Regions from separate parts of the Kitasatospora sp. NPDC058243 genome, predicted to be linked through region 2. Evidence: predicted binding sites of a transcription regulator. Region 2 holds the regulator's gene; the other holds the start of a gene.
What was found. The regulator HrcA, encoded in region 2, represses chaperone genes, less so after heat shock. The targets are predictions, from matches to a motif close to TTNGCACTCNGNNNNNCNGAGTGCNAA.
Positions count from the first base shown of each region.

Region 1: a site for HrcA is predicted at 2,057-2,083, ahead of groES (co-chaperone GroES). Genes of this name have one in related genera too.

Region 1 covers NZ_JBHVWW010000002.1:128,570-143,216, forward strand. Annotated here, with positions in the region: gene groL (chaperonin GroEL) at 1-1,494, opposite strand, end outside; gene groES (co-chaperone GroES) at 1,611-1,916, opposite strand; gene ACFVX9_RS02245 (SAM-dependent methyltransferase) at 2,202-3,368, shown strand; gene ACFVX9_RS02250 (polysaccharide deacetylase family protein) at 3,414-4,328, opposite strand; gene ACFVX9_RS02255 (hypothetical protein) at 4,409-4,654, opposite strand; gene tsaD (tRNA (adenosine(37)-N6)-threonylcarbamoyltransferase complex transferase subunit TsaD) at 4,666-5,772, opposite strand; gene rimI (ribosomal protein S18-alanine N-acetyltransferase) at 5,765-6,244, opposite strand; gene tsaB (tRNA (adenosine(37)-N6)-threonylcarbamoyltransferase complex dimerization subunit type 1 TsaB) at 6,268-6,942, opposite strand; gene ACFVX9_RS02275 (hypothetical protein) at 7,096-7,665, shown strand; gene ACFVX9_RS02280 (hypothetical protein) at 7,682-7,876, opposite strand; gene tsaE (tRNA (adenosine(37)-N6)-threonylcarbamoyltransferase complex ATPase subunit type 1 TsaE) at 7,994-8,491, opposite strand; gene ACFVX9_RS02290 (alpha/beta fold hydrolase) at 8,587-9,834, opposite strand; gene alr (alanine racemase) at 9,831-11,030, opposite strand; gene ACFVX9_RS02300 (NAD(P)H-hydrate dehydratase) at 11,213-12,688, opposite strand; gene ACFVX9_RS02305 (Uma2 family endonuclease) at 12,860-13,417, shown strand; gene glmS (glutamine--fructose-6-phosphate transaminase (isomerizing)) at 13,449-14,647, opposite strand, start outside.
Region 2 covers NZ_JBHVWW010000003.1:19,861-34,830, forward strand. Annotated here, with positions in the region: gene lepA (translation elongation factor 4) at 1-243, shown strand, start outside; gene ACFVX9_RS03125 (ABC transporter ATP-binding protein) at 463-2,361, opposite strand; gene ACFVX9_RS03130 (ABC transporter ATP-binding protein) at 2,571-4,304, opposite strand; gene ACFVX9_RS03135 (AMP-dependent synthetase/ligase) at 4,664-6,718, shown strand; gene hemW (radical SAM family heme chaperone HemW) at 6,777-8,006, shown strand; gene ACFVX9_RS03145 (Uma2 family endonuclease) at 8,048-8,602, shown strand; gene ACFVX9_RS03150 (DUF3097 domain-containing protein) at 8,606-9,433, opposite strand; gene ACFVX9_RS03155 (hypothetical protein) at 9,458-10,042, opposite strand; gene htpX (zinc metalloprotease HtpX) at 10,114-11,034, opposite strand; gene hrcA (heat-inducible transcriptional repressor HrcA) at 11,298-12,332, shown strand; gene dnaJ (molecular chaperone DnaJ) at 12,409-13,548, shown strand; gene ACFVX9_RS03175 (16S rRNA (uracil(1498)-N(3))-methyltransferase) at 13,822-14,571, shown strand; gene ACFVX9_RS03180 (PDZ domain-containing protein) at 14,644-14,970, shown strand, end outside.

The DNA.
Region 1 (14,647 bases), on a different contig from region 2:
CTTGACCGGGTCGATGACGCCGGCCTTCACCAGGTCGCCGTACTCGCCGGTGGCCGCGTTGAAGCCCTGGCCGATCTCCAGCTCGGCGACCTTGGAGGTGATGACGTAGCCCTCCAGGCCGGCGTTCTGGGCGATCCAGCGCAGCGGCTCGTGCAGCGCCTTGCGGACCACCGCGACACCAGTCGCCTCGTCACCCGACAGGCCCAGGCCGCCGTCCAGCACCTTGGCGGCGTGCACCAGGGAGGCGCCGCCACCGGCGACGATGCCCTCCTCGACCGCGGCACGGGTCGCCGAGATGGCGTCCTCCAGGCGGTGCTTGCGCTCCTTCAGCTCCACCTCGGTGGCGGCGCCGACCTTGATGACGCAGACGCCGCCGGCCAGCTTGGCCAGGCGCTCCTGCAGCTTCTCGCGGTCCCAGTCGGAGTCGGTGGCGGCGATCTCACCCTTGATCTGGGCGACGCGGCCGGCCACGGCCTCGGTGTCACCGGCACCGTCGACGACGGTGGTCTCGTCCTTGGTGATGGTCACGCGGCGGGCGGTGCCCAGCACGTCCACGCCGACCTGGTCGAGCTTGAGGCCGACCTCCTCGGAGATGACCGTGCCGCCGGTCAGGGTGGCCAGGTCGCCGAGGATCGCCTTGCGGCGGTCGCCGAAGCCCGGGGCCTTGACGGCGACCGCGTTGAAGGTGCCGCGGATCTTGTTCACCACGAGGGTGGACAGCGCCTCGCCGTCGACGTCCTCGGCGATGATCAGCAGCGGCCGGGAGGCACCGCCCTGGAGGATCTTCTCCAGCAGCGGCAGCAGCTCCTGGATGGAGGAGATCTTGCCCTGGTTGATCAGGATGTACGGGTCCTCCAGGACCGCCTCCTGCCGCTCCGCGTCGGTGACGAAGTACGGCGACAGGTAGCCCTTGTCGAACTGCATGCCCTCGGTGAAGTCCAGCTCCACGCCGAAGGTGTTCGACTCCTCGACGGTGATGACACCGTCCTTGCCGACCTTGTCGATCGCCTCGGCGATCAGCTCGCCGACCTGGGTGTCCTGGGCGGAGAGGGACGCGACGGCGGCGACGTCGTCCTTGCCCTCGATCTCGCGGGCCACCGAGAGCAGGTGCTCGGAGACGGCGGCGACGGCCTTGTCGATGCCCTTCTTCAGGGCGGCCGGGCCGGCACCGGCGGCGACGTTGCGCAGACCCTCGTTGACCAGGGCCTGGGCCAGCACGGTGGCGGTGGTGGTGCCGTCACCCGCGACGTCGTTGGTCTTGGTGGCGACCTCCTTGACGAGCTGCGCGCCAAGGTTCTCGTACGGGTCGTCCAGCTCGACCTCACGGGCGATGGTGACACCGTCGTTGGTGATGGTCGGGGCGCCGAACTTCTTGTCGATGACGACGTTGCGGCCCTTGGGGCCGATGGTCACCTTGACGGTGTCGGCCAGCTTGTTGACACCGCGCTCCAGCGAGCGGCGGGCGTCCTCGTTGAACTGCAGGATCTTCGCCATGTTCCCTATTCCCTCGGGGCTTCGGCCGGCCCACCGGCCGCCGGACTACGTGAACCAACAACCACGCCCCGGGCCCCTGTCACTTGGGACACGGATCCGGGGCGGGTCGGAACGACTTACTTCTCGATGATGGCGAGAACGTCGCGAGCGGAGAGAACCAGGTACTCCTCGCCCTGGTACTTCACCTCGGTGCCGCCGTACTTCGAGTACAGGACGATGTCACCGACGGCGACGTCGAGCGGCAGACGCTGGCCGTCCTCGAAGCGACCCGGGCCGACGGCCAGGACGACGCCCTCCTGGGGCTTCTCCTTGGCGGTGTCCGGGATAACCAGGCCGGAGGCCGTGGTGGTCTCGGCGTCGAGCGGCTGGACCACGATGCGGTCCTCAAGCGGCTTGATGGCAACCTTGCTGCTGGTGGTCACGTCCGAGCTCCCCTTCGGAGATTACGGGGTTTCTAACGGGTAGGAGCGAACCTGCGGGCCTGCCGTCGCGGGGGTCAGGCACACGTCTTCGCGTTAGCACTCCCCCAGTGGGGAGTGCCAAGGACGACCATAGGCCGGTGTTAGCACTCAGTCAACCAGAGTGCCAACGGCGCGCCCTGGCGTCCCGAACCGCGGGCGCGCAGCCGTACTCCCGTGCGACCGCCCCGCCCCACCGCGCCGGCACCGTCGGAGCCGGTGGGGCGGCCAACCCGCCAGAATGGCCCCGTGGACACCGAGAACCTCCAGCCCCTGCTGACCCCCGAGGGCCAGGCCCTGCTCGCCGAACTGCGCGAGTTCACGCCCGAGGAGGAGCTGGCGCTGGCCACCAGGCTGCGGCGGGAGCACCCGGCCGAGCTGGTCTCGGCGGCCTTCGGGCAGGCCCGGCTGCGGCAGCGGGCGCGGGCGAAGTTCGGGGCGGACGCCGACCTGATGTACTTCACGCCCAACGGCGTCGAGCAGTCCACCCGGCGCAGCGTGGCCGAGTGGCGGGCGCGCCGCTTCGCCGAGCTGGGCGTCCGCCGGCTGGCCGACCTGTGCTGCGGCATCGGCGGGGACGTGCTGGCGCTGGCCAGGGCCGGGATCGAGGTGCTGGCCGTCGACAAGGACCCGGCGGCCTGCGCCGCCACCGCCGCCAACGCGGCCGCGCTGGGCCTGACCGACCTGGTCCGGGTGCGCTGCGCGGACGTCGCCGAGGTGGACGTCACCGGCTACGACGCGGTGTTCACCGACCCGGCGCGGCGCACGGCGCGCGGCCGGGTGTTCGACCCGGAGGCGTACGCCCCGCCGCTCTCCTGGGCGATCGAGGCCGGCCGCCGGACCCCGATCGGCGCGCTGAAGGTGGCCCCGGGAATCCCGCACGAGGCCGTCCCGGCCGACGCCGAGGCGGAGTGGGTCTCCGACCACGGCGACGTGAAGGAGGCGGTGCTCTGGTTCGGCACCGGGGCCGCCCGCCCGCACCGCGCCACCCTGCTGCCGCAGGCCGCCAGCCTCACCGGCGGCGACCTGCCCGACCCGCCGGCCGGCCCGGTCGGGCGCTACCTGTACGAGCCGGACGGCGCGGTGATCCGGGCCCACCTGGTGGCCGAGGTGGCCGAGCAGGTGGGCGGCCGGCTGATCGACCCGAAGATCGCCTACCTCACCTCGGACCGGCTGGTCGCCACCCCGTACGCGCACGCCTTCGAGCTCACCGACGTGCTGCCGTTCCACATCAAGCGGCTGAAGGCGCTGCTGCGCGAGCGCGGGGTCGGCACGGTGGTGATCAAGAAGCGCGGGATGGCGATCACCCCGGAGGAGCTGCGCCGCCAGCTCAAGCCCTCCGGGCCGAACGCCGTCACGGTGATCCTCAGCCGCACCGACAACGGGCCGCTGATGATGCTCGGCCGGCCCGCCTGAGGCGGCCACGGGGCGGGCGCCCGGACTACGAGGCGGGCGCACCGACTACGAGGCGGGCGCCTGGATGTAGTCCTCCAGCCGGGCCACCGAGAAGCCCTGCTCCTGGATCCGGGCCAGCAGGTCGCCGAACATCTGGGTCATCGTGGCGCCCTTGAGCTCCTTCGGGCCGCGGAAGTGCGCCAGGATGATGTCGCCGGACTTCAGCTTCTTGTCCGCCGCCTGGTACTGCATGTCGTGGATCTGCATCGACTCGCGCCAGAGCACCATCGCGCGCGGGCCGCACTGCTGGACCGAGTTGTTCAGCGTCGGGGTGTTGGCGCCGTCCCCGAACGGCGGGCGGAACAGCAGCGGGGCGGTGCCGTACTGCTGGGTGAGCGCGGACTGCGCGTCGCAGATCTCGGACTTCTGCTTCTCCGCCGGGATCTTGCTCATCACCGGGTGGTCCACGGTGTGGTTCTGGATGTGGTTGCCGAGCGCCTGGAGCGGCTTGAAGTAGCCGTAGTCGTTCTTGACGATGTCCCGGGTCAGGAACATCGAGATCGGCACCTTGAGCTCGGTCAGCATCTCGACGAACTTCGGGTCCTTCTCGGCGCCGTCGTCGATGGTGATGAAGACGACCTTGTCGCTCGTCTTCACCTCGCTGAACACCGGTACGGGGCCGGTCCGTTCGAGCTTGATGGGCTTGTCCGCGGGCGGCGCGGGGGCCGGCGCCAGCGGCTTGAGGTTCCACTTCGCCCAGGCCGCCGGGTCCCCGCCGGCCGGGGCCGCGGTGGTGGGCGCGCCGGCCGGGCTGGTCGGCACGGCGCCGCCGCCGGCGGGCTGGGACGTGGCCGCCGAGCTGCCGCCGGCCGCCGCCGGGGCGGCGCCGCCCCCGTTGTCGCCGCATCCGGTGGCCAGGGCCAGCAGGGCCAGCGCCCCCACCGCGTACGTCCTGGTCCTGCTCCGACCGTCCCTGTTCACCGCAGCGCGCTCCCGGTTCCCGTCCAGCTTCTTCTCAGCTATGCACGGTAGCGGTCGGGGCGGCGGTTCCCGGACAGCGCCTATTCGACGTGCTCGCTGGTGAAGGACCAGCGGTGCACCGGGCGGCCGAGCAGGTCGGCCGGCGGGTCGGCGACCGGCACCGGCTCGCCGGTCCACCAGGTGATCAGCAGCACCCGTTCGCCGGGCGCGCCGAGCAGCTCGGTGCGGACCAGCCCGGCCGAACCGCGCACCGCAGGCAGCGCCACCTCCCGCACCCAGGAGGCGAGTTCGGCCCCGCGGCCGGTGGCGGCACGGGCCTCCCACATCGCGGCGACGGTCACTCGGCGCCGCCGGTGAGGGCCCGGTACGCCTGGCCGTGGACGTCGCCGTGCCGGACGTCCGCAGCCGGCACGTGCGCCTCGGTCACCGGCAGCGAGGAGTCGGCGGACAGGTCGAGCGCGGACGGCGTGCGGTCACGCCACACCATCTCGGAGCCCAGCGCGGCCACCATCGCGCCGTTGTCGGTGCACAGGCCCGGCCGGGGCACCCGCAGCCGGATGCCGGCCCGGTCGCAGCGCTGCTGGGCCATCTCGCGCAGCCGCGAGTTGGCGGCCACCCCGCCGCCGATCATCAGGTGGTCGACGCCGTTGTCCCGGCACGCCTTGACGGCCTTGCGGGTGAGCACGTCGGTGACGGCCTCCTGGAAGGACGCCGCCACGTCGGCGATCGGCACCTCCTCGCCGACCCGGCGCTTGGCCTCCACCCAGCGGGCGACGGCGGTCTTCAGGCCGGAGAAGGAGAAGTCGTACGCGGGGTCGTTGCGGCCGCTCAGGCCGCGCGGGAAGGCGATCGCCTTGGGGTCACCCTCGCGGGCGGTGCGGTCGACCACCGGGCCGCCCGGGAAGCCCAGGCCGAGCACCCGGGCGACCTTGTCGAAGGCCTCGCCGGCCGCGTCGTCGATGGTCGCGCCGAGCGGGCGGACGTCGCTGGTGATGTCCTCGCTGAGCAGCAGCGAGGAGTGCCCGCCGGAGACCAGCAGCGCCATCGTCGGCGACGGCAGCCGGCCGTGCTCCAGCTGGTCGACGCAGATGTGCGAGGCGAGGTGGTTGACCCCGTACAGCGGCTTGTCCAGCGCCCAGGCGTACGCCTTGGCGGCGCTGACACCGACCAGCAGCGCGCCGGCCAGGCCGGGGCCGGCGGTGACCGCGATGCCGTCCAGGTCGCTCGCCTTGACGCCGGCGGTGTCCAGCGCGCGCTGGATGGTCGGGACCATCGCCTCCAGGTGGGCGCGACTGGCGATCTCCGGGACGACGCCGCCGAAGCGGGCGTGGTCGTTGACGCTGGAGGCGACCGCGTCGGCCAGCAGCGTGGTGCCGCGCACGATGCCGACGCCGGTCTCGTCGCAGGAGGTCTCGATGCCGAGGACGAGCGGTTCGTCAGCCATGGCGGGTGTCCTTAAGGTCCTTCGGGTCAGTGCTGGGGTGGTCGAGGCGCATCACCAGCGCGTCGACGTTGGCGGGCTGGTAGTAGCCGCGCCGGATGCCCACCGGTTGGAAGCCGAAGCGCTCGTACAGCTGCTGGGCGCGCGGGTTGTCCACCCGCACCTCCAGCAGCAGTTCGGCGCAGCCGCGGCGGGCGGCCTCCCGGATCAGGTCGGTGAGCAGCGCCGCGCCGAGGCCGGCGCCTTGGTGGCGCTGGTCGACGGCGATGGTCTGGACGTCGCCCTCGCCGGCGATCGCCATCAGCCCGGCGTAGCCGACGATGGCGCCGTCCGCGTTGGTGGCGACGGTGTAGTGGCGGGTGCCGCCGGGGTGGGTCTCGGCCAGCTCGGACCAGTACATCCCGGTGGACCAGGCGTCCTCGGGGAAGAGCCGCAGCTCAAGCTCCATCACCGGCGCTATGTCCCACCAGCGCATCGGGCGCAGGGTGGTGCCGTGCTTCACGCCGGGAGCACCGCCTTGCCCCCTAGAACATTCTTGAAGGCGGCCGGCACCTGGGCGTCCGGGCGGCGCAGGTACAGCGGGACGTTCGGCAGCAGCTCGCGGCCGGCCGCCAGCTCGGCGGCGGCGAAGCCCGCCAGGGCGCCGGCCGACACGTGCTCGGGGCCGTGCGCGCCGGGGAAGCTCTCGGGGTAGAGCAGCGCGCCGGCGCCGACCGAGCGCGGCTGCGGGGCCAGCTCGGCGGGGCGGTCCACGCCGGGGCCCTCGGTGCGGTGGCCGTCGGCGTCGTAGGAGGCCCAGTAGACCTCCTTGCGGCGCGCGTCGGTGGCCACCGTGAACGGCTGCCCGGCCAGGCCATCGGCGCGGGCCTGGTGGGCGATCGCGTCCAGGGTGCAGACGCCGTGCACCGGCAGCCCGAGGGCGTGGCCGAGCGCGGCGGCGGTCACCAGGCCGACCCGCAGGCCGGTGTACGGGCCCGGGCCGACGCCCACCGCGATGCCGGTGAGCCGGTGCTTGTCGACACCGGCCGCCCGCAGGACCCGGTCGATCGCGGGCAGGAGCAGTTCGCCGTGGCGCCGGGCGTCGACCTGGTGGGTCTCGGCGAGGACGGCCGTGCCGTCGTGGACGGCGGCGGTGACGGCGGGGGTAGCGGTGTCGAACGCGAGCAGCAGCACGGGTCAAGGTTAGACCGACGTTCGTCCGACCGGCCGATCGACCAGGTGTGCCATCCAGGAACACACATCCGGGGCGCCGCGACCCGGCCGGACGGACCTGGCACGATGGGGCCGTACGTAAAGGGACGGCGGCGGGAGCGGCACGTGGCGAAGATGGGTCCTGGTGTGGTGGTCACGGGGCTGACCCTGGGGGCCCTGGCGGTGGTGAGCCTGCTGGCCTTCCAGGCCAACGGCGCTCAGGACCGGGCGGCCGGCGCCAAGCCGACCGCCAGCACCACGACGTCCAGCGGGCCGGCCGCCTCCGCGACGCCGAGCGCCTCGGCCACCCCGACGGTCCCGCCGCTGCCGACCATCTCGGGCAGCGGGACCAGGGTGGTCTACTCGATCAGCAGCCACTACGTCTGGCTGATCGACCCGAAGAAGAACCCGCAGGTCACGCCCGGTTTCCCGGTCACCCCGGGCTCGGTCGAGCCGGCTCCGGGCAGTTACTCGGTCTACAGCCGCACCCCGACGACCACCGGGACGGACGGCAAGCAGATCGAGCACGTGGTGCGCTTCGCGCAGCAGAACGGCGTGGTGTTCGGCTTCAGCGCCGCCGTGGACGGCGCGACCCCGACCGCCGAGCCGAACGCCAAGACCGGCGGCATCCGCAGCGGTCGCCCGGACGGCCAGTTGCTCTGGGACTTCGCGCCGAACGGCACCAAGGTGGTCGTGGTCGCCTGAGCCCGGCTCGGGCGTGTCAGGCCGCGCGGGGTGTGCCCGTCTCCGGTTCCTCGGCCCGCCGGGGCTCCGGCTCGGGCGGGGTGGACACCGCCTCGGCGGCCGCACAGGCGGCCAGCAGCGCCCGCATCGGCGCCCCCTGGACGCGGCGGGCGGACTCTCCGGCCCCGGCGCCGTGCCCGGCGCGCTTCGGGGCGGGGGTGGTGCTCGACATGGCGCCTCCCTAGTTAGGCAGACCTAACCGCAGCACCCATCCCACCACGCCCGGCACCCCGCCCGCAACACTTCCCGACAGCCCGTCGGCAAAACGGCGCACACCCGGGCGCGGGCCTCAGCCGAGCGCCTCCAGCGCGACACCCGCCCAGCGCGGACCGAGGCCGGTCAGCACCACCCGGCGCGGGTCCAGGTCGTCCTCGTCGGCGGTGTCACCGAGGGCGCGCTCGATCCGCACCTCCAGCCGGTCCTCGGACAGCCGCTCGACCTTGCCCTCGCCCCACTCGACCACGACCACCGACTCCGGCAGCGAGACGTCCAGGTCGAGGTCCTCCATCTCGTCCAGGTCCCCGCCGAGCCGGTACGCGTCCACGTGCACCAGCGCCGGGCCGCCGACCAGCGACGGGTGCACCCGGGCGATCACGAAGGTCGGCGAGGTCACCGCCCCGCGGACCCCCAGTCCCTCCCCCAGGCCCCGGGTCAGCGTGGTCTTCCCCGCCCCCAGTTCACCGGAGAGCAGCACCAGGTCCCCGGGCCTCAGCAGCGCGGCCAGCTCCCGGCCGAGCCGGCCCATCCGCTCCGGGGTGGGGACGGTGAGAGTGGCGTGCGAGCCCATGCGCGTGTCTTGCCCTTCGGTCCGTACCGGCGTGCCGACCGCCGGCCGCCACCGCTACCGTGCCACATCGCCGGCCCGGCGCGCGCCGGAAGGGGTCAGGGGCCGTCCAGGACCGCCGGGGGCGGCGCGGCGGCGGCGAAGCCCGCGGCCCGGCGCAGCAGCGCCACCAGCTCGTGGTCGACCAGCTCCGGGCGCTCCAGCATCACCAGGTGCCCGGCGCCCTCCACCAGCACCAGCTCCGCGCCGGGCAGCCGCTCGGCCATCGCCTCGCTGTGCGCCGACGGCGTCAGCAGGTCCTTCGTACCGGCCAGCACCAGCGTCGGCAGGCCGCTCAGGGCGGCGAGCGCCGCGTACTTCTCGTGCGCGGCGAACACCGGGTAGAACTCGGCGACCACGTCGATCGGGGTGGCGTCCAGCAGCTGCTCGGCGAACCGCACCACGCCCGGGTCGACGTCCCGCCCGCCGAAGGAGAACCTCCGGTAGAAGACGGCGGCGACGTCCGCACCCAGCCGCCGGCTCGCCTCCACCAGCTCGACCTGACGGCCCAGCAGCCGCATCACCCCGGGCGCGACCTTCTTGAACAGCTTCGCGCCGGCCGACGGCAGCCCGAGGCTGACCTCGTTCCAGTCCCCCGCCAGCGTGCCGATCAGCGCCACCCCGGCGACCCTCTCCCGGAACAGCTCCGGGTGCTGGTCGGCCAGCGCCATCACCGTCATGCCGCCCATCGAGTGGCCCACCAGCACCAGCGGCCCGGTCGGCGCGACGGCGTCGATCACCGCCTTGAGGTCGCCGCCCAGCTGGTCGATGCTGGCCGGCTCGCCGGCCAGGAAGGAGCGGGAGCGCTCGGAGCGGCCGTGGCTGCGTTGGTCCCAGAAGACCAGCCGCAGTCCCTCGCGCAGCGCGGCCCGCTGGAAGTGCCAGCTGTCCTGGTTGAGGCAGTAGCCGTGGCAGAACAGCACGGTCAGCGGCTCGGCGCCGGAGGTGCCGCCGTCCGGCTCGTCGTTGGAGGTGCCGCCGTCCGGCTCGTCGTTGGAGGTGCCGCCGTCCGGCTCGGGGCCGGTGCCGTCCAGCTCGACGTACAGCTCGGTGCCGTCCGGCGCGGCCACCGTCCGCGGGCGCCCGCGCAGCGAGCCGTACGGGGCCTCGGCGTCCAGCTCGGCCCGGGCCCGGCGGCGGGTCGCCCGGCCGACGGTCAGCCGCTCGATCGCCACCCCGGCGGCCGCCCCGGCCGCCAGCACGCCGACCGAGATCCCGATCACACCGGCCCGGCTCACCCCGGAGGCCGCGCCGGCCGCCTTGGCCACCGCCGCGACCGGGCCGCTCTCGGCCGGTCCCTCCGTCATTCGCCCGGGCCCTCGGTGCGGCTGCCGCCCAGGTAGCGGCGCGGGACCCTGGCGCCGATCCGGGTCACGATCTCGTACGAGATGGTGCCGCAGGCCCGGCCCCAGTCCTCGGCGGTCGGCTCGCCCTGCTCGCCGTTGCCGAACAGCAGCACCTCGTCGCCGACCGCGGGGGTGTCCCCGCCCAGGTCCACGACGAACTGGTCCATCGCGACCCGGCCGGCGATCGTGCGCCACTTGCCGCCGATCTGCACCGGGCCGGTGCCGCTGGCGTGCCGCGGGATGCCGTCGCCGTAGCCGACCGGGACCAGGCCCAGCGTGGTCGGGCCCGGCGTCACGTAGTGGTGGCCGTAACTGACCCCGTGCCCGCCCGGAACGTGCTTGACCAGCGCCAGCCGCGCGGTCAGCGCCATCACCGGGCGCAGCCCGAAGTCGGCCGGCGACCCGACCTCCGGCACCGGCGACAGCCCGTACGCGGCCAGGCCGGTGCGGACCAGGTCGAAGTGCGACTGCGGGAGCAGCAGGGTGGCCGGCGAGTTCGCCAGGTGCCGCACCTCCGGGCGCAGCCCGGCGGCCTCGGCCCGGGCCAGCGCCGCGTGGAAGGAGTCCAGCTGGGCCTGGATCGACGGGTGGCCCGGCTCGTCGGCGGCGGCGAAGTGCGACCAGACGCCGACCACGGTCAGCAGCCCCTCCGCCTCGGCGCGGCGGGCGGCGGCCACCAGGTGCGGCCAGTCGTGCGGCTGGCAGCCGTTGCGGCCCAGACCGGTGTCCGCCTTCAGGTGCACCCGGGCCGGGATGCCGGTCTCCCGGACGGCCGGCAGCAGCTCGTCCAGCGCCCACTGGCCGCTCACCGAGATGTCGATGTCCGCGCGCAGCGCCTCCCGCCACGGCCCGCCCGGCGTCCACAGCCAGCACAGGACGCGGGTCTGCTCCGGGCGGATGCCCGCGGCCCGCAGTGCCAGCGCCTCCTCGGGCGTCGCGCAGCCGAGCCAGCCGACCCCGTTCGCGACCGCCTCGCGGGCGCACTCGACGGCGCCGTGGCCGTAGGCGTCCGCCTTGACCGCGAGCATCACCGCCGAGCCGCCGACGCGCTCGCGCAGCGCGGCGAGGTTGCCGCGCAGGGCGGCCAGATCGATGGTCGCCTCGGCCCTTACGCCGTCGGTCAGGGTGGCCGTGCCGGTCGTGTTCGCAGTTGTCATCAGGGTCAGTCTCCCAGACATCCCGGAGTCCTCGCCGAACGGCCCGTCCGTGCGGCGGCCGGTGCCAGGGCCCCCGGCACCGCGCCGACCTGCGGCGCACCGCTCGTCACCCTGTTCCGGACGCGCACGCAGGACCGATCGGTTCCGCACCGCCCGTCCCGGCCGCACCGCCCGCCCCGGGCCTACGCCTCCCGCACCGCCCGCCACACCGCGGGCAGCGCCTGCGCCACCGCCGGCGCCGTCACCGGCGCGCCCGGGTCGCCCGCCGCGTGGCGGCCCGCCAGGCCGTGCAGGTAGGCGCCCACCGACGCGGCGTCCAGCGGCGCCAGGCCGGCCGCCAGCAGGGAGCCCGCCAGGCCCGCCAGGACGTCGCCGCTGCCTGCGGTGGCCAGCCAGGACGTGCCGGTCGGGTTGACCCGGACGGCGCCGCCCGGGTCGGCGATCACCGTGGTGGAGCCCTTGAGCAGGACCGTCGCCCGGTAGGCGGCCGCCAGCCGGCGGGCGGTGGCCAGCCGGGCGGCGGCCAGCGAGTCGGCGGGCGGCGGCGCGGCGCCGTCGGCGCCCGCGAGCAGCCGGGCGGCCTCGCCGGTGTGCGGGGTGAGCAGGGTGGGGGCCGTCCGGCCGGCCAGCGCGTCCGGGCCGAGCCGGGCCAGCTCGGTCAGCCCGTCCGCGTCCACCAGGACCGGGACGTCGCTCGACAGTGCCTCGGCCAGCGCCTGCCGCGCCCCCTCGCCGCCGCCCGGCCCGACCACCCAGGCCTGCACCCGCCCGGCCCCGGCCGGCCCGCCCTCGGTGACCAGCACCTCCGGGAAGCGCCGCACCACCTCCTCGGCCGCCGTGCCGACGTACCGGACGGCACCCGCACCGCCGTGCAGCGCCCCGGCGACCGCCAGCAGCGCCGCGCCCGGGTACGTCGCCGAACCAGCCGCCACCCCGACCACGCCCCGCCGGTACTTGTCGCTCTCGGCGCCCGGCAGCGGCAGCAGCGCCGCCACGTCCGCGTGCTGCAGGGCCGTCACCTCCGGCGCGGGCGGCTCCAGTCCGATCCCGACCAGTTGGACGGCGCCCGCGTAGGAGGCTCCCGGGTCGACCAGCAGGCCCGGCTTGTACGTGCCGAAGCAGACCGTGACGTCCGCGCGCAGCGCCTCGCCCGGCACCTCGCCGGTGTCGGCGTCGACCCCGCTGGGCAGGTCCACGGCCACCACGACCCCGCGCCGCCCGGCCCGCGCGTACGGCCGGGCCCCGTCCCGCAGCCCGCCCCGGCCGCCGATGCCGACGATGCCGTCCAGCACCAGGTCGGCGCGCGAGAAGTCGGCCAGGCCGACTTCCTGATCCAGCACCACCCGCCCGCCGGAAGCCCGCAGCGCGGCCAGCCCGCCCGCGTGCGCACGCTCCGGCGCGAGCAGCACCGCCGTCACCCGCGCGCCCCGCCGAGCCAGCGCCGCCCCGGCGTACAGGGCGTCACCCCCGTTGTCCCCGCTGCCGGCCAGCACCACCACCCGACTGCCGTACACCCGCCCCCGACGCCCCGCCAGCAGCCGGGCACAGGTCGCCGCCAGCCCGGCGGCCGCCCGCTGCATCAGCGTCCCCTCCGGCAGCCGCGCCATCAGCGCGGCCTCGGCGGCCCGGACGACTTCCACCCGATGGGCATGACGCATGCGAGGGCTCCTTCAGCAGTCGACGTACCGCCGACGCTAGCCCGCGCCACCGCCCCACGGCAGGCCGAGCTGCGGGACACTTTCGAGTGACAACCACTTCGATCCCCCACCGGTGTCAGTCCACGCGCCTACCTTGTGGCTCGGCACGGACCCACAGGAGGGAGAAGGGCCATGGTCGCCATGCCAGCTGTCGAGGGCCCGCGAGGCCGGGACAACCTCATCCAGGCGTTCCTGGAGTTGGACACCCCGCCCGGCTACAAGGCAGAGCTCATCGAAGGGGAAATCGTCGTGACGCCACCGCCGGACGGAGAGCACGAGACCGCGTTTTCCCTGCTCGCCAAGCAGTTCTTCCGCAAGGCCGCGATCGACCTGGATCTCCTCGGCAACAAGGGCCTGATCGTACCGACCGGACGGTTCATCCCCGATGGAACCGTCTGCCCGGTCAACCACTTCCTGAACGCCGGTTCGTGGGCCGACGCCGACGGCGTACTGCTCGTCTTCGAAATCACGTCCACGAGCCCGCGCCTGGACCGCGAGCAGAAGCGTCGCGGCTACGCCGCCGCTGGCATCCCCTGCTACCTACTGGTCGACCGCAGCGAAGGCATGGTCACGTTGTTCTCCCAACCCGAGGACAACGACTACACCGACAAGGATCCGGTCCCCTTCGGCAAGCCGATCGACCTGCCCGCCCCCTTCTCCTTCACGCTCGACACGGCGCCCCTGCGGTAGGGCACAGCCACCGCAGGGGCACCACGCCGTACTACTCGACGGTGACCGACTTGGCCAGGTTGCGCGGCTGGTCGACCTCGTGGCCCTTGGCCGTCGCCAGCTCGCACGCGAAGACCTGGAGCGGCACGGTGGAGACCAGCGGCTGGAGCAGGGTCGGGGTGACCGGGATGCGGATCAGGTGGTCCGCGTACGGGACGACCGCCTCGTCGCCTTCCTCCGCGATCACGATGGTGCGGGCGCCACGGGCCCGGATCTCCTGGATGTTGGAGACGATCTTGTCGTGCAGGATCGACCGCCCGCGCGGCGAGGGGACGACCACGACGACCGGCAGCCCCTCCTCGATCAGCGCGATCGGGCCGTGCTTGAGCTCGCCCGCCGCGAAGCCCTCGGCGTGCATGTACGCCAGCTCCTTGAGCTTGAGCGCGCCCTCCAGGGCCACCGGGAAGCCGACGTGACGGCCGAGGAACAGCACCGAGCGCGCGTCGGCGAGCGAGCGGGCCAGCTCGCGCACCGGCTCCATGGTCTCCAGGACCTGCTCGACCTGCTTGGGCGCGTCGCCGAGCTCCTTGATGACGGCGAAGATCTCGTCGCCCCACTTGGTGCCGCGCACCTGGCCCAGGTAGAGGGCGACCAGGTAGCAGGCGACCAGCTGGGTCAGGAACGCCTTGGTGGAGGCGACGGCGACCTCGGGGCCGGCGTGGGTGTACAGCACCGCGTCCGACTCGCGCGGGATGGTGGAGCCGTTGGTGTTGCAGATCGCCAGCACCTTGGCGCCCTGCTCCCGGGCGTGCCGCAGGGCCATCAGGGTGTCCATGGTCTCGCCGGACTGGGAGATGGCGATGACCAGCGTGCCCGGGCCCATGATCGGGTCGCGGTAGCGGAACTCGGAGGCGACCTCGACCTCGCAGGGGATGCGGGTCCAGTGCTCGATCGCGTACTTGGCGATCATGCCGGCGTGGAAGGCGGTGCCGCAGGCGACGATGACGACCTTGTCGACCGAGCGCAGGTCGGCGTCGGAGATGCGCAGCTCGTCGAGGATGAGCCGGCCGTCGGTGCCGATCCGGCCGAGGAGGGTGTCGGCGACGGCCTTCGGCTGCTCGGCGATCTCCTTGAGCATGAAGTAGTCGTAGCCGCCCTTCTCGGCGGCCGAGGCGTCCCAGTCGACGTGGTACTCGCGCACGTCGGCCGGGGTGCCGTCGAAGTTGGTCACCGTGACGCCGTCCCGGCGCA
Region 2 (14,970 bases):
TTCGAGGTGCCGATCCAGGCGGCCATCGGCTCCCGGGTGATCGCCCGTGAGACGGTCCGCGCGATCCGCAAGGACGTCCTCGCCAAGTGCTACGGCGGTGACATCTCGCGCAAGCGCAAGCTGCTGGAGAAGCAGAAGGAAGGCAAGAAGCGGATGAAGATGGTCGGCCGCGTGGAGGTCCCGCAGGAGGCCTTCATCGCCGCGCTGTCCACCGACGCCGAGGCGCCGAAGGAAAAGAAGTAACCACAGGCGCGTGAGAGGGGCCCGGGCGGACAACCGCCCGGGCCCATCCTCGTTCTCTCCACCGGAGCGGGCCGCCGCAGCTTCCCCGCCGGAGCGGACCGCCGCAGCTTCCCCCGCCGCAGCTTCCCCCGCCGCAGCTTCTCCCGCCGCAGCGCGCCGCGGACGAGGAGCCGGGGCGGTTCGGGCCCGCCCCGGCTCGGCACCGGCGGTGTGCGACGGTCAGTCCACCTCGGCCACGGCCTCCGCGAACTGCGCCTGGTACAGCCGCGCGTAGGCGCCGTGCGCGGCGATCAGCTCGTCGTGCGAGCCCTGTTCGACGATCGAGCCGTTCTCCATCACCAGGATCACGTCGGCGTCCCGGATGGTGGAGAGCCGGTGCGCGATCACGAAGCTGGTGCGGCCGGTGCGCAGCCGGGCCATGGCCCGCTGGATCAGCACCTCGGTGCGGGTGTCGACGGAGCTGGTCGCCTCGTCCAGGACGAGGATCGACGGCTGGGCGAGGAACGCCCGGGCGATGGTGATCAGCTGCTTCTCGCCCGCGCTGACCCCGGCGCCGTCGTCGTCGATGACGGTGTCGTAGCCGTCCGGCAGGGTGCGCACGAAGCGGTCGACGTGGGCGGCCTTGGCGGCCTCGACGACCTGCTCGCGGGTGGCTCCCTGGGCGCCGTAGGCGATGTTGTCGGCGATGGTGCCGCCGAACAGCCAGGTGTCCTGGAGCACCATGCCGATGCCGGAGCGCAGGTCCTCGCGGGACATCGCGGAGACGTCGACCCCGTCGAGGGTGATCCGCCCGGAGCTGACCTCGTAGAACCGCATCAGGAGGTTGACCAGGGTGGTCTTGCCGGCGCCGGTGGGGCCGACGATGGCGACGGTCTGGCCGGGTTCGACCTTGAGCGAGAGGTCCTCGATGAGCGGCTTCTCGGGGTCGTAGCGGAAGGACACGTCCTGGAAGGCGACCCGGCCGTGGATGGTGTCGGGCCGCTCGGACACGGCCGGTTCGGGGGTCTGCTCGGGGGCGTCCAGCAGTTCGAAGACGCGCTCGGCGGAGGCGACCCCGGACTGCACCAGGTTGGCCATGCTGGCGACCTGGGTGAGTGGCTGGCTGAACTGCCGCGAGTACTGGATGAACGCCTGCACGTCGCCGATGGACAGCGCGCCGCTGGCCACCCGCAGGCCGCCGACGACCGCGACGAGCACGTACTGCAGGTTGCCGATGAGCATCATCGCGGGCTGGATGATCCCGGAGATGAACTGCGCCCGGAAGCTGGAGGTGTACAGCGCCTCGTTGTGCTCGCGGAAGGTCTCGGCGGACTCGCGCTGGCGGCCGAACACCTTGACCAGGGTGTGGCCGGTATACATCTCCTCGATGTGCGCGTTGAGTTGGCCGGTGGACTTCCACTGCTGGACGAACTGGGGCTGCGCCCGCTTGCCGACCTTGGCGGCGACGGCCACCGACAGCGGCACCGAGACCAGGGCGATCGTCGCCAGCAGCGGGGAGATCCAGAACATCATGGCCAGCACGCCGACCACGGTGAGCAGCGAGTTGACGACCTGTCCCATGGTCTGCTGCATGGACTGGCTGATGTTGTCGATGTCGTTGGTGACCCGGCTGAGCACCTCGCCGCGCGGCTGCTTGTCGAAGTAGCTGAGCGGCAGTCGGGCGATTTTGGCCTCGACGTCCTGGCGCAGCCGGTAGCCGGCCCGCTGGATCGCCGTGGTGGCCAGCCGGCCCTGGACGATGCCGAACAGAGCGGAGGCGAGGTAGATGACCAGCACCCAGAGCAGGACGGTGCCGATGGCGCCGAAGTCCATGCCCTGGCCGGGGGTGAAGTCCACCGAGGAGAGCAGGCCGGCGACGCCGCCCTCGCCGTGGGCGCGCAGCCCCTCGACGATCTGCGCCTTGGAGGTGCCGGGTTCGAAGCGGGCGCCGACGACGCCGGCGAAGATCAGGTCGGTGGCGTTGCCGAGGACCTTGGGGCCGGTGACGGCGCAGCCGATGCTGAGCACGCCGAGGGCCAGCACGCCGGAGATCAGGTTGCGTTCGGGGCGCAGCAGGGCGAGCAGCCGCTTGCCGGAGCCCTTGAAGTCCATGGACTTCTCGGTGCCCTGGCCGCCCATGAAGCGGCCCGGTCCGGCGGGGCCGCGGCGGGCGGCGGCGGCCTGCGAGTCGCTGGGCAGTTCGTCGGCGGGGTCCGCGGCCTTGGTGTCCGGGTCGGGCTGTGTGGTGTCCGTGGTCTCGGGGTCCGCGGTTCTGGTGTCCGCGGCCTCGGGGTCCGCTGTCGCGGTGTCCGCGGTCCTGGTGTCCGCGTCGGGCTTGCCGGGGGTGGTCACGCCGCCTCCTGCTCGGTGAGCTGGGAGAGCACGATCTCCCGGTACGTCGGGTTGTCGGCCATCAGTTCGTGGTGGGTGCCGGTGCCGACGACCGCGCCTTCGTCGAGGACGATGATCCGGTCGGCGTCGCGGATGGTGGAGACGCGCTGGGCGACGATCAGCACGGTGGCGTCGGAGGTCTCGCGGGCGAGGGCCTTGCGCAGCCTGGCGTCGGTGGCGTAGTCGAGCGCCGAGAAGGAGTCGTCGAACAGGTAGACGTCGGGCTGGCGGACCAGGGCCCGGGCGATGGCCAGGCGTTGGCGCTGGCCGCCGGAGACGTTGCCGCCGCCCTGGGCGATCGGGGCGTCCAGGCCTTCGGCCAGTTCCTCGACGAAGTCCTTGGCCTGGGCGATCTCCAGGGCGTGCCAGAGTTCCTCGTCGGTGGCGTCGGGCCGGCCGTAGCGGAGGTTGCTGGCGACGGTGCCGGAGAACAGGTAGGGCTTCTGCGGGACGAGGCCGACGCTCTCGGCGATCGTCTCGGGGGCGAGTTCGCGCACGTCGACGCCGTCGAGCAGGACCTGGCCGGAGGTGGCGTCGAACAGTCGGGGTACGAGTCCGAGCAGGGTGGACTTGCCGCTGCCGGTGGAGCCGATGACGGCGGTGGTCTCGCCGGGGCGGGCGGTGATGGCGATGCCGCGCAGCACCGAGGCCTCGGCGCCGGGGTAGCGGAAGTCGACGTCGCGCAGTTCCAGGTTGCCGCGGCGCAGCACCTCGGTGATCGGCGCGGCGGGCGGGACGACGCTGGAGGAGGTGCCGAGGACCTCCTCGATGCGCTCGGCGCAGACCTCGGCGCGCGGCACCATCATGAACATGAAGGTGGCCATCATGACGCTCATCAGGATCTGCATCAGGTAGGAGAGGAAGGCGGTGAGCGCGCCGATCTGCATGCCGCCGTTGTCGATCCGGTGGGCGCCGAACCAGAGCACGGCGACGCTGGAGACGTTCACGACCAGCATCACGGCCGGGAACATGAACGACATCAGCCGGCCGACCTGGAGGGCGGTGTCGGTGAGGTCCCCGTTGGCCTTGGCGAAGCGGGCCTGCTCGTGGTCGTCCTTGACGAAGGCGCGGATGACCCGGATGCCGGTGATCTGCTCGCGCAGGACCCGGTTCACGGTGTCGATCCGGGTCTGCATGCTGCGGAACTTGGGGCGCAGCGAGCGGACCAGGAGGAGGACGACGGCGCCGAGCAGCGGGATGACCGCGAGCAGCAGGCCGGACAGCGGCACGTCCTGGTTGAGGGCCATGATGATGCCGCCGACGCACATGATCGGGGCGGCCACCATGAGCGTGAAGCTCATCAGGGCCAGCATCTGGACCTGTTGGACGTCGTTGGTGGTGCGGGTGATCAACGAGGGGGCGCCGAACTGGCCGACCTCGCGGGCGGAGAAGCTCTGCACCCGGTCGAAGACGGCGGCGCGGACGTCCCGGCCGAAGGCCATGGCGGTGCGGGATCCGTAGTAGACGGCGCCGATCGAGCAGAGCGCCTGGACCAGGGTGATGCCGATCATCACCCCGCCCACTTGCAGGATGTAGCCGGTGTCGCCCTTGACCACGCCGTCGTCGATGATGTCGGCGTTGAGCGTCGGCAGGTAGAGCGCCGCCAGGGTGGACACCAGTTGGAGCCCCACGAGCAGCGCGATCGGTCGGGAGTACGGGCGCAGGTACGCCCTGAGAAGTCTGATCAGCACTGGCACACTCTTGTCGTCGACGGGTGGATTCGCATCCCGATTCTCGTTCTTTGGTGGACTCGTACAGGAGATTCACGAGTTGTGGATCGCAGGTTTGCCCAGTCCTTTGCCGAACCGTACGGCGGGCCCGGTTGCAGGGGTTCACCGGGGCGCGGGGCGGAGTGGTCGTCGGGCACCGGCGGTGCGGCGGTGTGCCGGCCGGGCCCCGCCCTCTTACGGAATGACCGGTTTCCCCCTAGGCTGCTGATTGCCCCCTTGTTACTCGCCGGTATCGCCAGGGTTGACCGGGGGCCCGGCGACCGCCCCCCACGGGCGCCGAAACCATCCCTCAGACGGCCACCCGCCCCCGGAGGTCCTCGTTGAGTTCCGCGCAGTCCCTGATCGACTCCGGCAGTGCCGACTTGGTCGCCGGGCGTCCCGCCTCCGTCGCCCACCTCTTCCTGGAGCGGGTCGCCGCCACCCCGAACGCCGAGGCCTACCGCTACCCGGCCCCGGTCGACGAGCACGCCGCGGACAGCGCCCCCGGCGCCGAGCAGTGGCGCTCACTGACCTGGGCGCAGACCGCGGCCCGGGTCAAGGCGGTGGCCGCCGGGCTGATGGCGCTCGGCATCCAGCCGGAGGACCGGGTGGCGCTCGCCTCCTCCACCCGGCTCGAATGGATCATCGCCGACCTCGGGAACATGTGCGCGGGTGCCGCCACCACGACCGTCTATCCCAGCACCAACGCCGACGAGACCGCGTTCATCCTCTCCAACTCCGGTTCCAGGGCGCTGTTCGCGGAGAACTCCGCCCAACTCGCCAAGGCCGTCGACCAGCTCGGACAGCTGCCCGAGCTGCGGACCGTCATCCTCTTCGACGCCGCCGAGGCCGACGCCCCCGGGACTGACGCCGCCGGGACTGACGCCGCCGGGACTGACGCCGCCGGGACTGACGCCGCCGGGACTGACGCCGCCGGGACTGACGCCGCCGAGGCGGGCGCCCCAGAGGCCAGTACCCCCGAGGCCGAGGGTCTGAACGCCCTCACCGTGCTCACTCTCGCCGAGCTGGAGCAGCGCGGCGCCGAGTACCTGGAGCAGCACCCGGACGCGGTCGAGAAGACCGTCGCCGCGCTCGACAAGGAGCAGCTGGCCACCCTCATCTACACCTCCGGCACCACCGGCCGCCCCAAGGGCGTGCGCCTGGTGCACGACTGCTGGGCGTACGAGGCCCGGGCCCAGGAGGCCAGCGGGCTGCTGCGCTCCGACGACGTCCAGTTCATGTGGCTGCCGCTGTCGCACGTGTTCGGCAAGACGCTGATCTCCGGCCAGATCGCCACCGGCCACGTGATGGCCGTGGACGGCCGGGTCGACCGGATCATCCACAACCTGCCGGTCATCCGGCCGACCGTGATGGCCTCGGCGCCGCGCATCTTCGAGAAGGTCTACAACGGCATCGCCGGCCGGGCCCGGGCCGAGGGCGGCGCCAAGTACAAGATCTTCCGGTGGGCCGCCAAGGTCGCCCGCGAGCACGCCCGCGCCGTCCAGGAGAGCCGGATCGCCACCGGTGCCGGCACCGCCCCGCTGGGCCTCAGGCTCCAGCACGGCCTGGCCGACAAGCTGGTCTACGCCAAGATCCGCGCGGCCTTCGGCGGCCGGCTGCGCGGCGCCGTCTCCGGCAGCGCCGCGCTCGCGCCCGAGATCGGCTACTTCTTCCTCGGCGCCGGCGTGCCGATCCTGGAGGGCTACGGCCTCAGCGAGACCAGCGCCGGCTCCTGCGTCAACCGTGAGGAGGACATCCGGATCGGCACCGTGGGCCGCCCGCTGCCCGGCACCGAGGTCCGGATCGCCGAGGACGGCGAGATCCTGCTGCGCGGCCCCGGCGTCATGCGCGGCTACCACGACCTGCCCGAGAAGACCGCCGAGGTGCTGGAGGCCGACGGCTGGTTCCACACCGAGGACATCGGTGAGCTCGGCCCCGACGGCTTCCTGCGGATAACCGACCGCAAGAAGGACCTGTTCAAGACCTCCGGCGGCAAGTACGTCGCGCCCAGCGAGGTCGAGGGCAGGTTCAAGGCGGTCTGCCCGTTCGTCAGCAACATCCTCGTGATCGGCAACGGCCGCAACTTCTGCACCGCGCTGATCGGCCTGGACGAGGCGGTCATCATGCCGTGGGCCGCCGAGCACGGGCTGAAGGGCAAGTCCTACGCCGAGGTGACGGCCGACCCGCAGGTGCACCAGCTGATCGAGGGCTTCGTCAAGCGGCTCAACGCCGACCTCCAGCGCTGGCAGACGATCAAGAAGTTCCACCTGCTGCCGCGCGATCTCGACATCGAGCACGGCGAGCTCACCCCGAGCCTGAAGATCAAGCGCCCGGTGGTCGAGCGGACCTACGCGGACGCCGTCACCGCGATGTACGCGGGCGCCAACGAGGCCTGATCGGCCCCGCCCCCGTACGGCTCACCGGTTCGGGTGAGCCGTACGGGACAATGGGGTCATGCCCTCCGCACTCCCCGACGGCGAACCGGTGCCGTCCGACGGTTCCCTGCCCGCATCCGCCCGCACCGGTCTCGGGCAGCGGCCGTTCGGCTTCTACCTGCACGTGCCCTACTGCGCCAGCCGCTGCGGCTACTGCGACTTCAACACCTACACCGCCACCGAGCTGCGCTCCTCCGGGGCGGTCGCCTCCCAGGAGACCTACGCGGACAACGTGGTCGCCGAGATCCGGCTGGCCCGCCAGGTCCTCGGCCCGGTCGACCTGCCGGTGCAGACCGTCTTCCTCGGCGGCGGCACCCCCACTCTGCTGCCCGCCCGCGACCTGGTGAAGATGCTCGCCGCGCTGCGCGAGGAGTTCGGGCTCGCCGACGGCGCCGAGGTCACCACCGAGGCCAACCCGGAGTCCGTCGACCCGGCCTACCTGGCCGAACTGCGCGAGGGCGGCTACAACCGGGTCTCCTTCGGCATGCAGAGCGCCCGCCCGCACGTCCTGAAGCTGCTCGACCGCCACCACACCCCCGGCCGCCCCGAGGCCTGCGTCGCCGAGGCCCGCGCCGCCGGCTTCGACCACGTCAACCTGGACCTCATCTACGGCACTCCCGGCGAGTCCGACGACGACTGGCGCGCCTCCCTGGACGCCGCCATCGGCGCCGGGCCCGACCACGTCTCCGCGTACTCCCTGATCGTCGAGGACGGCACCAAGCTCGCCGCCCGGGTCAAGCGCGGCGAACTGCCGATGATCGACGACGACGTGCACGCCGACCGCTACCTCATCGCCGAACAGGCGCTCAGCGCCGCCGGCTACACCTGGTACGAGGTCTCCAACTGGGCCACCACCCCCGAGGGCCGCTGCCGCCACAACGAGCTGTACTGGACCGGCGCCGACTGGTGGGGCGCCGGCCCGGGCGCGCACAGCCACGTCGGCGGCGTCCGCTGGTGGAACGCCAAGCACCCCGCCGCCTACGCCCAGGCCCTCGCCGAGGGCCGCACCCCCGCCCTGGGCCGCGAGGTGCTCGCCGAGGAGGACCGCCGGGTCGAGCGCATCCTGCTGGAACTGCGCCTCGCCGAGGGCATCCCGCTCACCCTCCTCACCGACACCGGCCGCCACGCCGCCGCCCGCCACCTCGCCGACGGCCTCCTCGCCGCCGAGCCGTACGCCGGGGGCCGCGCCGTCCTCACCCTCCAGGGCCGCCTGCTCGCCGACGCGGTCGTACGTGACCTGGTGGACTGACATTCGTTGACGTGGACGTCAGCCGTCGGAGGGAGCGTGCGATGACCGCCATCGATGATCGGATGACCGGGATCTTCGAGAACCTGGAGGTGCCGGAAGGCGTCAAGGCCGAGCTCATCAGGGGGGAAATCGTGATGACGGCGGGGCCGGATCTGGTCCACAACCTCATCGTCGAGTGCATCGTGGATCAGGTCCCGCGGGCTCTCTGGCATCGGTTGCAGACCCAGGACCTGGCCTTCGCGCACGAGGCCAGCGAGCCGCAGCCGGATCTGGTGGTGATCGAGCGGGGCGCGGTGGAAGCCCCCGGACGGTTGGTCCCGGCGCCTGCGGTGACCATGGTCGTCGAGGTGGTGTCGAAGACCAGCGCCTATCGCGACTACCACGTCAAGCGGGAGATGTACGCGGGCGGGACGATCAAGGCCTATCTGATCGTCGACCCCTTCAAGGGCGAGTGTCTGCTGCTCACCGAACCCGACACCGCTACCGCGTCGGGCGTCCCGGACTACGCGGTCGGGCAGCCCTTCAAGTTCGGCGACCCCGTCCGGGTCGACGTCCTGGGCGTGACGCTGGACACAGGTGAGTTCGGAACGCTCTGACAGTCACTCCGGAATCGTCACGAAGTCGATCAACTCCTCGACCTTTCCCAGTAGTTCCGGATCCAGGTCCTTGTAGCTGTCCACCGTGGAGAGGATCCGCTTCCAGGCGGCGGGGGTGTTCACCGGCCAGCCGAGGCGGCGGCAGACGCCCTCCTTCCACTCCTCGCCGCGCGGGACGGCGGGCCAGCCGGGGATGCCGACGGAGGCGGGCTTCACGGCCTGCCAGATGTCGATGTAGGGGTGGCCGACGACCAGGACGGCGTCGCCGGTGACCTGGGCGGCGATGCGGTGCTCCTTGGTGCCGGGGAGCAGGTGGTCGACCAGGACGCCGAGGCGCCGGCCCGGGCCGGGGGCGAAGTCGGCGACGATCGCGGGCAGGTCGTCCACGCCCTCCAGGTACTCGACGACCACGCCCTCGATCCGCAGGTCGTCGCCCCAGACCCGCTCGACCAGTTCGGCGTCGTGCCGGCCCTCGACGTAGATCCGCGACTCGCGGGCGACCCGGGCCCGGGCACCGGGGACGGCGACCGAGCCGGAGGCGGTGCGGGCCGGCGTGCGGGAGGGAGCGGGGCCGGCCGGGCGCACCAGGGTGACCGTCCGGCCCTCCAGCAGGAAGCCGCGCGGCACCAGCGGGAACACCCGGAGCTTGCCGAAGCGGTCCTCCAGGGTGACGGTGAAGCCCTCGGCGGTCTTCTCGCAGCGCACCACCGCGCCGCAGAAGCCGGTGGCGGCCTCCTCCACCACCAGGTCCCGTTCGGCGGTCACCTCCGGGGCGGGCTGCTGCTTCTTCCACGGCGGGGTCAGGTCGGGTCCGTACTGGCGGCTGTGCATGAAAGCGACTATACGGACGGACCGTCAGAGGCCCGGCGCGCCCCAGACCGGGAACCAGCGGCTGAGGTCCTTCTCCAGCCGCAGGTCGTTCCCGAGCGTCGCGTTGACCTGGAGCTCCAGCGGGCTGTTGCGCCGCTCCCCGCCGCCGGGCATCGGGGCGAAGGGGTAGAAGGTGCCGCGCTTGTAGAGGTAGACCAGGGCCAGCGACTGCCCGTCCGGGTTGCGGAAGCCGACCAGCGAGCAGAGCAGCTGCGGCCCGAAGCCGTTCGCCTCCAGCTCGCTGTTGACCGCGTGCAGGTCGTTGACCAGGTCCGGCAGTTCCTCGGGGGTGTGCCGGGCGAGCAGCCAGGAGTAGCCGTAGCCGTCCTTGGAGGCCTCGACCGGGACGCCGCCGCGCTCGGTGTCGGCGTCGAGCAGCGCCCGCACCTGTTGTTCGACCTGGCCGAAGGCCGCGCCCTCGACGGCGGCGAAGCAGACCGAGCCGAGCCCGGTGGGGGTGAACCCGGCCGCGGCCTCCAGGGTGAGGGCGGCGGACGGGACGCCGAACAGCTGGTCGAGGTCGGGCTTGACGGGCTTGGTGCGCCCGAACAGGGTGTCCAGGATTCCCACGGCGGTCCTTTCGGGGGAGGGAGTCGGGAGGAGCCAGGAGGGGGGCGGGAGGGCCGCAGGGGGCCGGGGCCTCAGCGGCCGAGCTGCTCGGAGATCTTCGCCAGCTCCGCGAGCCGCTTCTCCAGCGTCGGGTGGGTGGAGAACAGCTGCGAGGCGGTCTCCCGGGCGCTCAGCGCGGGGGCGAAGTAGAAGGCGTTGTAGGGCTGCGCCTGGCGCAGGTCCTTGCTGGGGATGGCGGCGATCTGGCCGGTGACCTTGGTGAGCGCGGAGGCGAGGGCGCTGGGCCGGCCGGTGAGCTGGGCGGCGGCGCGGTCGGCGGCGAGTTCCCGGTAGCGGGACAGGAGCCGGGTGAGCAGGAAGCTGATGGCGTAGACGACCATCGACACCAGCGGGATGATCAGGGCGACGATGGCCGCGTTCTGGTCGTTGTTGTTGCGGTTGCCGCCCATGAACCCGCCGTACATGGCGATCCGGGTCATGGCCCCGGCGAGGACGCCGAGGAAGCCGGCGATGGTCATCACCGCGACGTCCCGGTGGGCGACGTGGGACAGTTCGTGGGCGAGGACGCCCTCCAGTTCCTCGGGCTCCAGCCGGCGCAGCAGGCCGGTGGTGACGCACACCACGGCGTTCTGCGGGTTGCGGCCGGTGGCGAAGGCGTTCGGCATGTCGTTGTCGGCGACCGCCACCCGGGGTTTGGGCATGTCGGCCAGCGCGCAGAGCCGGTCGATGGTGCCGTGCAGTTGCGGGTACTGCTCAGGGGTCACCTGGTGGGCGCCCATCGCCCGTTCGGTGATCTTGTCGCTGAACCAGAACTGGGCCACGAACAGCCCGCCGGAGATCAGGACGATCAGTGGCCAGGCGCCGCGCAGCAGCACGATCAGCAGACCGGTGAAACCGACGTACAGCAGCCCGATCACGAACATCGTCACGACCATGCGGCCGGTCAGGCCGCGGTCGGGCGCGAAACGGGTGTGCTGGCCCGAGCTCGACATTGCTTGCTCCTCCATTCGCCGTCGTCTTCGATGCTGCCACCCGGACGGCCCTGCGGCACCACCCCCGCGCCGGGAACTGCGGGCAGGATCACTCCGGCCGGGCCGTTCCTGCCGTTGGGCCCGGGCCTTACACTGGCAGGTACGGTTTTGGCACTCGCAGGTTCAGAGTGCCAAAGCGGGTGCCGGAGCCGGGATCCTCCCGGAGCGGGCAGCAGCATGCGTGACACGAACGGACAACGTGCGAAGACGGAGGTGTGTGCCCCATGGCCGGTGAGGTTCGCCAGCTGGACGACCGCAAGCTCGCCGTGCTCCGCGCGATCGTCCAGGACTATGTGGGCACCGAGGAGCCGGTCGGCTCCAAGGCCCTGGTGGAGCGGCACAACCTCGGAGTCTCCCCGGCGACCGTGCGCAACGACATGGCGGCGCTGGAGGAGGAGGGCTACATCCACCAGCCGCACACCAGCGCCGGGCGCATCCCCACCGACAAGGGGTACCGCCTGTTCGTCGACAAGCTCGCCGAGGTCAAGCCGATGAGCGCCCCCGAGCGCCGGGCGATCCGGCACTTCCTGGACGGCGCCGTCGACCTGGACGACGTGGTCATGCGGACGGTGCGGCTGCTCGCCCAGCTCACCCGGCAGGTCGCGGTGGTGCAGTACCCCTCGCTGTCGCGGTCCACCGTCCGGCACATCGAGCTGGTGGCGCTGGCCCCGACCAAGGTGATGCTGGTCCTGATCACCAACACCGGCCGGGTCGAGCAGCGGATGGTCGACTGCCCGGGCCCGGTCGGCGAGACGGTCCTGGCGGACCTGCGGGCCCGGATCAACGCGCGGGCCGTCGGCCAGCGGCTGCCGGACGTGCCGGGGTTCCTGGAGGAGCTCCCGGCGGGTTTCGAGCCGCCGGACCGCCCGACCGTCAGCACGGTCCTGGCGACGCTGTTCGAAGCGCTCGCCGAGCAGAACGAGGAGCGGATCATGCTGGCCGGCACGGCCAACCTGACCCGCTTCGGGCACGACTTCCCCCTGACCATCCAGCCGGTGCTGGAAGCCCTGGAGGAGCAGGTCGTCCTGCTCCGCCTCCTGGGTGAGACGGCGGACGCCGCGATGACGGTCCGGATCGGGCGGGAGATCGCCTACGAGGGGCTGAATTCCACCTCGGTGGTGTCGGTCGGTTACGGTTCGGGCGACGAGAGCGTGGCCAAACTGGGTGTGATCGGTCCGACCCGGATGGACTATCCGGGCACAATGGGGGCGGTGCGTGCGGTGGCGCGGTACGTGGGCCAGATTCTGGCCGAGTCGTAGCACAGGCCGCCGTCGGAACCTCTGACGGCGGTGTCCAGTCGCAGCACTACTACAGGCGGAACAAGCGGAGCATTTGGTGGCCACGGACTACTACGCGGTACTCGGCGTCCGACGGGATGCGGGGCAGGACGAGATCAAGAAGGCCTTCCGACGCCTGGCACGCGAACTGCACCCGGACGTCAACCCGGACCCGAAGACGCAGGAGCGGTTCAAGGAGATCAACGCCGCTTACGAGGTGCTCTCCGACCCGCAGAAGCGCCAGGTCTACGACCTCGGCGGTGACCCGCTCTCGCCGGGCGGCGGGGGCGCGGGCGGCTTCGGCGCGGGGGCGGCCGGCTTCGGCTTCTCCGACATCATGGACGCCTTCTTCGGCGCCGCGGCCGGCCAGCGCGGCCCGCGCTCGCGCACCCGCCGCGGCCAGGACGCCATGATCCGGCTGGAGATCACCCTGGAGGAGGCCGCCTTCGGCACCACCAAGGAACTCCAGGTCGACACGGCCGTCACCTGCACCACGTGCAGCGGTGAGGGCGCGGCCCCCGGCACCTCCGCGCAGACCTGCGACATGTGTCGCGGCAGGGGCGAGGTCTCCCAGGTCACCCGGTCGTTCCTGGGCCAGGTCATGACCTCCCGGCCCTGCCCGCAGTGCCAGGGCTTCGGCACCGTCGTGCCGACCCCGTGCCCGGAGTGCGCCGGCGACGGCCGGGTCCGCGCCCGGCGCACCCTGACCGTCAAGATCCCGGCCGGTGTCGACAACGGCACCCGGATCCAGCTGGCCGGCGAGGGCGAGGTCGGCCCCGGCGGCGGCCCGGCCGGCGACCTGTACGTCGAGATCGCCGAGACCACCCACACCGTCTTCCAGCGGCGCGGGGACGATCTGCACTGCACCGTCACCATCCCGATGACGGCCGCGTCCCTCGGCACCCAGGTGCCGCTGCAGACCCTGGACGGGCTGGAGGAGCTCGACATCCGGCCCGGCACCCAGTCCGGCCAGTCGATCCCGCTGCACGGCCGCGGCATCACGCACCTGCGCGGCGGCGGCCGAGGCGACCTGATAGTGCATGTCGAGGTGCAGACGCCCACCAAGCTCGACCCCGAGCAGGAGGAGCTGCTGCGCCGGCTCGCGGTGCTGCGCGGCGAGGAGCGGCCGTCCGGCCAGTTCGCGCCGGGCCAGCAGGGCCTGTTCTCGCGCCTCAAGGACGCGTTCAACGGCCGCTAGGCCCTAGGGCGTGTCTGACAATTCCCGCCGGGCGCGCGACGCCGGGCATCCCGCCTGACCGCACCGGCGAAACATCCAAGTACGACCCAGTACGAGGACGCTTCGCCGGCACGCCCAGCCGGGCGCCCAACGCCGCGCGCTGATCCGCCGCGAATTGTCAGACACGCCCTAGCCCGGGCCCGCCAGGCCCTGGCCGTCCGCGCGGGGGTGCCGGGTTCCGCCCGGCGCCCCTTTCGCGTTCCCGATCCGCCCCACCCCCCGGAGGTTCCCCGCATGACCGCCCCCGTCTTCGTCGTCGAGACCGAGCGGATCGCCGCCGCCGCGCCCGGCTCCGTGGTGCGCCTCGACGGGCCGGAGGGGCGGCACGCGGCCGCGGTGAAGCGGCTGGCGGCGGGCGAGGCGGTGACCCTCGCCGACGGGCTGGGCCTCGGGGTGGACGGGACGGTCGCCGCGGTGCTCGGCAAGGACGCGATCGACGTCACGGTGGCCGCCGTCCGCCGGGAGCCCGAGCCGGCGCCGCGGATCGTCGTCGTCCAGGCGCTGCCCAAGGGCGACCGCGGCGAGCTCGCGGTGGAGACCATGACCGAGGTCGGCGTGGACGTGATCGTCCCGTGGGCCGCCTCGCGCTGCATCACTCAGTGGAAGGGCGAGCGGGGTGCCAAGGCGCTCGCCAAGTGGCGGGCCACCGCCCGGGAGGCCGGCAAGCAGTCCCGCCGGCTGCGCTTCCCCGAGGTGCGCGAGCCGGCGACCACCCGGCAGCTGGCGCCGCTGCTGGCCCAGGCCGCGTTCGCCGCCGTGCTGCACGAGGAGGGCGCCGAGCCGCTGGCGCTGGCCGCGCTGCCCGCGGCCGGGGACGTGGTGCTGGTGGTCGGCCCGGAGGGCGGGGTCTCCCCGGAGGAGCTGGCCGCGTTCGCCGAGGCGGGCGCCGGGCCGTACCGGCTGGGCCCCTCGGTGCTGCGCACCTCCACCGCCGGGGTGGCCGCCGGCGCCCTGCTGCTGGGGCGCACCGGCCGCTGGTCGTAGCCGGCCCGCCCGTGCGGTCGGAGTCTGCCCGAACCGGCCCGCGCCGTGCGCGCGCGTGCCTACGCTGACCGCGTGACGGAACCCCTGAGCACCTCTGCGGGCGCCTACCTGCGCCACCCCCATCTGCACGGTGACCTGGTCACCTTCGTCGCCGAGGACGACGTCTGGCTGGCCCCGCTGGACGGTGGCCGGGCCTGGCGGCTGACGGCCGATCACCTGCCCGTCCGGCACCCCCGGTTCGCCCCCGACGGGCGGCACATCGCCTTCACCTCCACCCGGGACGGCGCGCCCGAGGTGCACGTGGTGCCGGTGGACGGCGGGCCGTCCCGGCGGCTCACCCACTGGGGCAGCGAGCAGACCGAGGTGCGGGGCTGGACGGCCGACGGGCGCCCGATCGCC